DNA from 3 places in the Arthrobacter sp. Soil_C_49 genome. Region 2 is predicted to be linked to each of the others. Evidence: riboswitches for the same ligand, from Rfam matches in the RefSeq annotation. Region 2 holds a riboswitch; each other region holds the start of a gene.
What was found. A riboswitch is a leader RNA that binds a small molecule or an ion and turns the genes downstream of it on or off. The one in region 2 is predicted to bind S-adenosylmethionine.
Positions count from the first base shown of each region.

Region 1 (3,266 bases), on a different contig from region 2:
TTCGGCCTGGCCCACGTGGACCCGGACCGGATCCTGCGGTCCTTCCCGGACCTCTCCCCCGGCATCGAGGACTGCGAACGGGGCTGCAAACACACCGCAACGGCGGTGAACTGCGGCCTGGATGCCTGGGTGGCCGGCGGCCATGCCGGAGCCACCGGAGTAGCCCGGCTGGCCTCGCTGCGTCGGCTCCTCGGCACCGATCCCCGGATGGAGGCCCAGGAGGCCAAGGAGCTCGGCAGCGTCAACTGACCACGCCGATCTCCCAGCAGAACCGCGTGAAGACGGTAGTTTGTAACCATGATCCAACCCGCTTCAAGCTACAACGATGACCTGCGCCTGGCCCATGTCCTGGCCGACTCCGTGGACGACCAGACCATGAGCCGCTTCAAGGCCCTGGATCTCCAGGTGGAGACCAAGCCTGACCTGACGCCAGTCACCGACGCGGACAAGGCCGCCGAAGAAGCCATCCGCGGCCAGTTGTCACGTTCCCGCCCGCGCGACGCTGTGCTGGGCGAGGAGTTCGGCAGCACCGGGCACGGGTCCCGCCGCTGGATCATCGATCCCATCGACGGCACCAAGAACTTCGTCCGCGGCGTCCCGGTCTGGGCCACCCTGATTGCGCTGGTGGATGAGGGCGAGCCGGTGGTCGGCGTGGTCAGCGCACCGGCCTTGGGCAAACGCTGGTGGGCCGCCAAGGGCATGGGCGCCTACATGGGCCGCTCCCTCGCCGCGGCCACCCGACTGCGGGTCTCCAACGTTTCCAAGCTGTCCGATGCCTCCCTCTCCTATTCCAGCCTGGGCGGCTGGAAGGAACGCGGAAGCCTGGACAACTTCCTGGGCCTCACCGAGGATGTGTGGCGGACCCGTGCGTACGGCGACTTCTGGTCCTACTGCATGGTGGCGGAAGGTTCCGTGGACATTGCCTGCGAACCTGAACTGAACCTTTATGACATGGCAGCACTGGTGCCGATCGTGGTGGAGGCCGGGGGCCGCTTCACATCCCTGGAAGGGGAAGACGGGCCATTCGGCGGCAACGCACTGGCCACCAACTCCATCCTGCACTCCGAGGTACTCCGCAGATTGAACCCGGACCTGGACGACCTCCTCTAGCACGGCTTTACCGAAGAACTGAGCGGCGGGCACCCCCACGAGGAGGTGCCCGCCGTCGTTTCTTCGGCAAAAGAAGCCCTTTCCAGCGGGCTCGTAACAAAACGCTTAACATTTGTGCCGGCTTCGAACCTTCCGGCCCCATGTTCTACGCTCTTAACCAGGTCACGAGTGCCAGCGCGAAACCCCGGTTTGCTGGCCGGCAACCCTCCAACCGCGGTGGGGTGCCCCGGGTGACGACCAGGCCGGTCCGGAGCGGATGCGGCAAGCGCGGATTCCCCGGGTGTGGGAGTCCTTCTGAAGTGAGGTCTGCCGTGACAACTGCCACCGTCTCCCCCAACGCCACCTTTGAAGCTGCCCCGGCTGGAACCATCTTTGATGCCCGCCGTGCTGCCGCGGGGCGTCCGCTCGCCGCCGTCACCGGCGCAGAAATCCAGGCACCGCTGATCCATGGCGGCCACGTCCGCTACGCCAACCTTGACTACGGCGCCTCGGCTCCGGCCCTCTCCGTGGTCTCGGCGTACCTTAACGAGATCCTGCCGTTCTACGCCAGCGTCCACCGCGGCGCCGGTTACGCATCCCAGATCAGCACCTCCGTGTACGAAAATTCACGCAACATTGTGCGGGAGTTCGTGGGCGGCCGCCCGGATGATTCGGTGATCTTCACACGGAACACCACCGATTCGCTCAACCTGCTGGCCGGGTGCCTGCCCGCAACGGACGGCCGGCCCGACGGCGAAGTCCTCTACCTGGACATCGAGCACCACGCCAACCTGCTGCCGTGGCAGGGTGTCCCGCACCGCAGCATCGTTGCCGCCGACACCATCGCTGGAACCATCGACGCCATCCGCGCGGAACTGAGCCAGGGCGGTGTGAGCCTGCTCGCCGTCACCGGCGCATCAAACGTTACCGGCGAAATCCTCCCCATTCGTGCCCTGGCCGCGCTGGCACACGAACACGGCGCACGGATCGTGGTGGACGCCGCCCAGCTTGCGCCGCACCGCCGTGTGAACATTGCAGCGGACGACGTCGACTACCTCGCCTTCTCCGGCCACAAGCTGTACGCACCTTTCGGTTCCGGCGTGCTCGTGGGCCGCACGGACTGGCTGGACGCCGGAACGCCGCACCTTGCCGGCGGCGGCGCCGTCAAGGAAGCAAGGCTCGACGGCGTCAGCTGGGCCACCGGCCCGGCCCGCCATGAGGGCGGCTCGCCCAACGTCCTGGGCGCGGCGACCCTGGCCCGTGCCACGCAGGTGATTGCCGGGCTGGACCAGGAGCAGTGGCACGCCCACGAATCTGCCATCCGCTCCTTCCTGGTGGAAGGCCTGCAGCAGATCGACGGCGTCACGGTGCACCAGATCTTCAAGGACACCAACCCGGACACCGACACCATCGGCGTGGTCAACTTCTCCGTGGAGGGCTACGACGCCGGGCTGGTGGCCGCCTACCTGTCCGCGGAGCACGGCGTGGGCCTCCGTGACGGCCGCTTCTGCGCCCACCCGCTGCTGAAGCGCCTGGGTTTGCCGTCCGGATCGCTGCGCGCCAGCTTCGGCGTCGGCTCCCGCCTGGAGGACGCCGAGCGTCTCCTTGCCGGCATCGCGGCGCTGCGCAACAACGGGCTGGGCTGGGACTACGTGGTGGACGCCGGGCGCTGGGTTCCCGCCAACGACACCCGGACCTACCCGCACTGGGCTCCCAACACTCCCGGCACCGCGGGTGCCGCTCCCTGCATCGACGACTAGGCACTTGCGGTAAATTCGAAGGATACCCAAGGGCATCAATCGAAGGAGGCCACACGTGGTACGGGGTGGCCCCAAACTTGACCACGGACGGCGGCGGGAGCTCGGCCAAAGCTTCCAGGACGGCGGCCGGCACTACCAGCAGGTCCGCCCGGGCTACCCGGAAGAATCAGCACGCTGGCTGGTCCCTGCCGGAGCCCGGGATGCGCTCGATGCCGGTGCCGGCACCGGAAAGTTCACCGAACTCCTGCTCGGCATGGGACTGTCCGTCACGGCGGTGGACCCTTCCACGGACATGCTCGAACAGTTACGCGCGCATTATCCCGCTGCCACGGCTGTCCAGGCCACTGCAGAGGTCACCGGCCTGCCCGCGGCGGCCTTCGACGTCGTGAGCGTTGCCCAGGCCTGGCACTGGTGTGA
Region 1 covers NZ_JBDGJZ010000002.1:586,287-589,552, reverse strand. The annotation lists gene rsgA (ribosome small subunit-dependent GTPase A) at 1-249, shown strand, start outside; gene hisN (histidinol-phosphatase) at 298-1,110, shown strand; SAM riboswitch class IV at 1,271-1,384, shown strand; gene AC3A4Z_RS06075 (aminotransferase class V-fold PLP-dependent enzyme) at 1,422-2,849, shown strand; gene AC3A4Z_RS06070 (class I SAM-dependent methyltransferase) at 2,905-3,266, shown strand, end outside.
Region 1: linked by a shared signal. The riboswitch ahead of AC3A4Z_RS06075 (aminotransferase class V-fold PLP-dependent enzyme) and the one ahead of metX (homoserine O-acetyltransferase MetX) in region 2 are both predicted to bind S-adenosylmethionine.

Region 2 (3,266 bases):
TTTATGGGACTCCCCACCGTCCGCGTGCAGCCCGGGCTTAAGCTGGAAGGACACCAATGAGAGGCACGGCACCGTGAGCAACTTGTTTTTCTGGATCATTATCTTGTCGTTCCTGATCCCGATGGCCATGCGGATGTACCGGAAGTCGGTGGCCCGCAGGAACCATGAGCAGAGCTTTACGGGGCGCTACCCGGACCAGTTTCCGGGCGGCGGGATGTTCCCCGGCTCCAACGGCCCGCAAAGCAAGCAGCCCCGGGACGGTTTCACCCAGCAGGACTACTTCGGCGGCGGATTCCGCCAGCTTGACCAGCCCCAGCCCCTCCCCGGCGAGCCCCTGCCGCCCGTTCAACCGCTCCCGCCCGTCCCACCGGCGGGCCAGCAGTTCCCGCCCTACGGGCAGCCGGCTTTCCGCGAGCCGACGTTTGGACAGCCCGGCTACGGACAGTCCGGGCAGCCGCAGCAGGGACAGCGCGAAGAAGCCCCGCAGCAGCCCGCAGTCCCTGCAACTCCCCCGCCGCCGTCGGCCCCGCAAGGCTACCGCGCGCGCAAACTGGCGGAACTGGATACGCAGTACAGCAACGGTGAGCTTTCCATGGAGGAATACATGACCCGCCGCACCGAGATCATGAACGGCTAGGAGCCGTCAGACCAGGAAGCTGGTCCGGAGCTGGTGCCCCAGCTGGCCGATTTCGGTGAGGAATCCGTCGTGCCCGATGGGCGCCTCGATGAAGTTGACGTCCACGTCTCCCGGGAGCGCGCGGGCCAGTTCCAGGGACTGGGACGGGAAGTAGAGCCGGTCCGAATCCACGGCGGCCACAAAGAAGCGGGCGCCGGCACGGGACAGCGTTTGTTCCAGGGACCCGCGGCCGCGGCAGACGTCGTGGCTCATCAGTGCTTCGGTGATGGCGATGTAGCTGTTGGCGTCGAACCGCTGGACCAGCTTGGTGCCCTGATGGTCCAGGTAGCTCTCCACCTGGTAGCGTCCTCGTGCCGCGAGCTGCTCGCCCTGGAACGGTGATTCGGGGGCCTGGGGTGCCCGGCCGAAGCGTCCGTCGAGTTCAAGGGGCGAACGGTAGGTGATGTGGGCAATGCGCCGGGCCAGGGCCAGGCCCTCCTCCGGCAGCGGCCCGCCGTAGTAGTCACCGCCATTGAAGTTGGCGTCCTGGCGGATGGCCAGCGTCTGCGCCTGGGCGAAGGCGATCTGCTCGGCGGTGCTCGCGGCCCCCACGGAAATCACGGCGCAGCGCTGCACGCGTTCCGGATACGTCACCGCCCACTCCAGCGCACGGGCGCCTCCCATGGACCCGCCCAGCACCGCGAACCAGCTGCTGATGCCCAGCTGGTCGGCCAGCCGGGCCTCTGCCGCGGTGCTGTCCCGGAGGGTCACCAGCGGAAAACGGGAGCCCCAGGGCTTGCCGTCAGGGGCGGGCGAGGACGGCCCGGTGGAGCCGTAACAGCCGCCCACAATGTTGATTGATACGACGAAGAACCTGTCCGTGTCCACGGGAGCGCCCGGTCCTGCGAGCTGTTCCCACCAGCCTTCTTCGTCGGTGTCGCCGCGGGTCACGTGCGTGCTGCCGGTGAGGGCGTGCTCGATCAGGACCGCGTTGCTGCCGTCCTCGTTGAGCGTGCCCCAGGTTTCATAGGCGAGGGTGACGTCCGGCAGGTAGCCGCCTGCCTCGAGCTGCAGCCCCCCGATGGAGGCATAGCGGACAATCCCGTGTTCGGGAACGGTGGTACGGGTGACGGTAACCGTCATGGCAAGACCTCTTCTACGCGCTTGCCTGCCGCCGTCTGACCGGCAGGCCAGGTCTTCACCCGGGGCACCCCACCGCGGAAGGAGGGTTGCCGGCCAGCAAGCCGGGGCTGTCACTGGCACTCATGACCTTCATTGAGTGTACGAAACAGCCCCCGCCCGCCGCCAAGAGTGTGACTGGTTGTGACTTCCCGGTTGCCGCCGCTGCTCCTGCCGGTGCTCCTGCCGGCAGTCAGGGCGCCGCTCAGGCGCCGCTGGCTCCCTTGGCCGCCCTGAAGCCGGCTTCGAGGTCCGCGAGGATGTCATCGATGTGTTCGATGCCCACGGAAAGCCGCACCAGTCCGGGCGTCACGCCGGCCACTTCCTGCTGTTCCGGTGAAAGCTGGCTGTGGGTGGTCGACGCCGGATGGATCACCAGGGAGCGGACGTCGCCGATGTTGGCCACGTGCGAGTGCAGTTCAAGGGCGTCCACGAAGCGCTTGCCCGCCTCTGCCCCTCCGGCCAGGTTGAACGAGACGATGGCGCCTGTTCCCTTCGGTCCGTACTTGCGGCCCCGCTCGTACCAGGGGCTGGAGGGCAGGCCAGCATAGGCGACGGATTCGACGTCGTCCCTTCCTTCCAGCCAGCGCGCCACTTCGGTGGCGTTTGCCACGTGCCGCTCCACCCGCAGGCTCAGCGTCTCCAGCCCCTGGGCGATCAGGAAGGCGTTGAAGGGCGACACCGCCGAGCCGAGGTCGCGCAGGAGCTGGACCCGGGCCTTGAGGATGTAGGACAGGTTGGCGCCCAGCGCGCCCTCTGCGCCGAGGTCGCGGGCGTAGACCAGCCCGTTGTAGGTGGGGTCCGGGGTGTTGAACCCAGGGAACTTTTCCGCGTCCTTACCGAAATCGAACTTCCCGGAGTCCACGATGACGCCCGCGATGGCAGAACCGTGGCCGCCCAGGTACTTGGTGGCCGAGTGCACCACGATGTCAGCGCCCCACTCGAGCGGGCGGATGAGGTACGGGGTGGACAGGGTGTTGTCCACGATCAGCGGCACCCCGGCCTCATGCGCCACCTGGGACACGCCTTCAATGTCCAGCACGTCCTGCCGCGGGTTGGAAACCACCTCACCGAAGAAGAGTTTGGTGTTGGGCTGCACGGCGTCCCGCCACTGGTCCAGGTTGTCCGGGTCCGCCACGAAGGTGACCGAGATACCGAACTTCTTCAGGGTGTGCGCGAAGAGGTTGTAGGTGCCCCCGTAGAGGCTTGGGCTGGCCACGATGTGGTCTCCCGCCTCGGCGATGTTAAGGATGGCGAATGTCTCCGCGGCCTGCCCGGAGCTGAGCAGCAGGGCCCCCAGGCCGCCTTCCAGGCTGGCGATCCGCTGTTCCACGGCCTCCTGGGTGGGGTTGCCGATCCTGGTGTAGATGGGAGCCAGCTCCGCCAGCGCGAAGCGGTTTGCCGCACTTTCCGCGCTCGGGAAAACAAAGGACGTGGTCTGGTAGATGGGGAGGGCGCGGGCGCCGGTGGC
Region 2 covers NZ_JBDGJZ010000013.1:45,627-48,892, reverse strand. The annotation lists gene AC3A4Z_RS17925 (winged helix DNA-binding domain-containing protein) at 1-60, shown strand, start outside; gene AC3A4Z_RS17920 (hypothetical protein) at 74-637, shown strand; gene metX (homoserine O-acetyltransferase MetX) at 644-1,759, opposite strand; SAM riboswitch class IV at 1,772-1,887, opposite strand; gene AC3A4Z_RS17910 (bifunctional o-acetylhomoserine/o-acetylserine sulfhydrylase) at 2,001-3,266, opposite strand, start outside.

Region 3 (3,266 bases), on a different contig from region 2:
CAGCGAGATCGTACTGCGGGTGGGACTTCAGCAGCGGGTACTTCACCCAGCTCACTGCGGGCTGCTGCTCCAGCCACTCGGCGATCCGCAGGGCGGAAGCGGAGGAGTGGTTCACGCGCAGGGCCATGGTCTCCAGGCCCTTGGTGAGGACCCAGGCGTTGAAGGCGGACAGCGACGGGCCGGTGTGGCGCATCAGCTGCTTGACTGGGCCCTCGATGAATTCCTTGGTGCCCAGGATGGCACCGCCCAGCACGCGGCCCTGGCCATCGATGTGTTTGGTGCCGGAGTAGACAATGACGTCCGCACCGAATTGCCCGCAGCGCTGCAGCAGGGGAGTGGCAAAAACGTTGTCCACAACCACGGTGGCGCCCGCTGCATGGGCGAGGTCGCTCACCGCAGCGATGTCCACGATCTCCTGCATGGGGTTGGACGGTGATTCGAAGAAAACAGCGGTGGTGGGCTGCGACAGAGCTGACCGCCACTGGTCCAGGTCCGGGCCGTCAACGAAGACGGTTTCCACGCCCCATCGCGGCAGGATCTCGTTGAGGATCACAAAGCAGGAGCCAAAGAGCGAGCGGGCGGCAACCACGCGGTCGCCGGCAGCCAGCAAGGCACCCAAGGCGGTGAAAACGGCGGACATGCCCGACGCCGTCGCAAAGCACGCCTCGGTGCCCTCGAGGAGGCGGAGCCGCTCCTGGAAGGTGGCCACGGAGGGGTTGCCATAGCGGGAGTAGACAAAGCGCTCGTCCTCGCCGGTGAAGGCCCGCTCGGCAGCGGCGGCGGATTCGTACACGAAGCCTGAATTCAGGAAGACAGCCTCGCTGGTTTCCTGGAAGTTGGTGCGGTCCAGTCCGCCGCGGACGGCCTGGGTGTCAGGGCTCCAGCCGGCGGCGTCTTCGTTGAAGGTCACTTAGTTCTTTCCCAGGTTGGTAGGGAGGCCGCGGTTCTTCCAGCCATTTACGGTTCGTTCGCCGTAGCGGTCCGGCTCGCCTTCGAAGCCCTCCAGCACGTTGTAGGAGGTAAACCCGGCCTGTGTGGCGGCGATGGCGGCGGCGATGGACCGCTGGCCGGAGCGGCAGAGGAACAGCAGTTCAGTGGAGCCATCCTCGGGGGCCTGCAGGCTCAGGTCCTTAAGGAAATCGGGGTTGGGGATGCCGCCCGGAAAGGTCCACTGGATGAACAGCGGATCGTTGTCCGTGGCCTTGGTGTCCGGGATGCCGATGTGCGCCCATTCGCCCTCGGTGCGCACGTCCACCAGGATGGCGCCCTGCTGCAGCTTGTCCCAGGCTTCCTGCGGCGTAAGGTCTCCTGCGTAGCTCATGCGTGGCCCTCCCCGGCGAACTCAAGGTCTTCGCCGAGTACAAGCTCGTCCACGGCGGTGGCTACAGCGGCGTCGGCGGAAGCGACGGCTGCCGGCAGGATCACGGCCTGCGCCACGATGGCAGTGAGGCCGTTGAACGTGACGGCCGGGCTTCCGTGCAGCACGTAGCCCTCTGCCAGGGCGGCGGAAATCCGCTCGCAGAAGGACCGGTCATCCGGCCCTGTGATGAGGCGGTAGGCCAGCTTTTCTTCGGGGGCAGGTGCGTCAGACATGACGGATCTCCTTCTCTCACGCTTGCAGCTCGAATCGGTCGATATGCCGAGTATTCACCTGAGGCACCCCGCCGCGAAAGGAGGGTTGCCGACCGGCCAGTCAGGGCTTGGCGCCGGTACTCATTACTCCCCAAAAACGTAACACTTGGCGCGCACTGCCGCACCGCCGTCGTCGTCATGTTCCGTAACTGAAGCAGCTTGGGCGCGTTACTGCCGTTTGCGGAACGGACGACGGCGGGAATCACCACGAGGCGGCGAAGCGCCTTACGCCTAACGGGGCTTCCCCGGAAGATAGTGTTTCTCATGGGGGGCACCGCCCCAGTCGTCGGAGAAAAATGCCCGGGGGTTCTCATCAGCACGCAACTAGCCGCAGGGCTGCAACACCATTCACGGCAACTTCCTCCGCCGAATTTCCGCTGGCCGCATCGGCGCCTGCCACTGCTCCGTGCGGGCGCTGCCCTGCTCGCGGCAATGCTGATTGCTGTCCTTGCGCTGGTGGTTCCCGCTGGAGCCGCCCGCGCTGCAGATGCCTTCCCGGATGAGGGTAAGCCGATGCTCGGAGCCGTCCTGGAATGGGGTGAGGATACGGCGGCCGGCTTCACGGAAAGGCTGGGGGCCTCCCCGGCGTTTTTCGGGCACGACATCGCCTTGCCGTTCCGCGCATCGGAGGAGAACGACATCCGGGGCTTCCTGGAGCAGTCCGGGGGCCAGGGCGCCCATGCGATGCTGACGGTGAAGCCCACTGTTCCGCTGGACCAGGTCACTGCTGACGCCGCCGCATCTTTCGTCGCCGAGGTCCGAAAGCTGGCCGTGAACTTCAAAGGCCAGCTGCTGGTCCGCTTCGCCCCGGACATGAATGCCAGTTGGGTGGAATGGGGCCAGCAGCCCGCCGCCTACCGGTCCGCCTTCCAAACCATTTCCGCGGCATTCGACGAAACTGACGGCGAGCGCACATCTATGGTGTGGGAGCCCTACCTAGGCAAGGACTACCCCTATGACCGGCACCGGAACGCCCCCGGACCAGGCAGCGAGGGCTTTGCCCTGCTGGATACCAACGGTGACGGCGTATGGAACGGTTCCGACGCGGCCTACGCCCCCTACTATCCCGGGGACGACGCCGTGGACTGGGTGGGCCTGACCGCCTTCCATGACGACACCGCCGGCGGCGCTCCCGTGAATACAGTGCCCCGGCAGAACGAACTGAAGGAGATGCTCACCACCTCCGGCGCGGAAAACTTCTACGCAACGTATGCGGCAGGGAAGGACAAGCCGTTCCTGCTGCATACCGCGGCCTTCTACAGCCCGGCCTCCGGCGGCGCTTCCGACCTGGACATCAAAGTGGGCTGGTGGGATCAAGTCCTGGATGCCGCCACGTCCACAGACTTCGCCAAGACGGCTGCAGTGGTCTGGGATGAGCGGACCAGCACCAGGGACATCGGCGTGGCAAGCATCGACTGGCTGCTCACCGGAAACCCTGCAGTTGCGGCCGCCGCCCGTGACCGGCTGGAGGCTTCCCCCATGGTCACCGGGCCTGTTACCGACATCGCCGCCGGAGCGGGATACGTCCGTGCCAACACGCTTGCGGGGGCCGCTGCCTGGACGGTGGGAGCGGCATTGATCATCCTCCTGGTGGCGCTGTGGCAGATCCCCCGGCGGGTCAACGCGGCAACGGC
Region 3 covers NZ_JBDGJZ010000010.1:1,545-4,810, forward strand. The annotation lists gene AC3A4Z_RS15700 (O-succinylhomoserine sulfhydrylase) at 1-910, opposite strand, end outside; gene AC3A4Z_RS15705 (rhodanese-like domain-containing protein) at 911-1,321, opposite strand; gene AC3A4Z_RS15710 (DUF1737 domain-containing protein) at 1,318-1,593, opposite strand; SAM riboswitch class IV at 1,607-1,721, opposite strand; gene opgC (OpgC domain-containing protein) at 2,065-3,266, shown strand, end outside.
Region 3: linked by a shared signal. The riboswitch ahead of AC3A4Z_RS15710 (DUF1737 domain-containing protein) and the one ahead of metX (homoserine O-acetyltransferase MetX) in region 2 are both predicted to bind S-adenosylmethionine.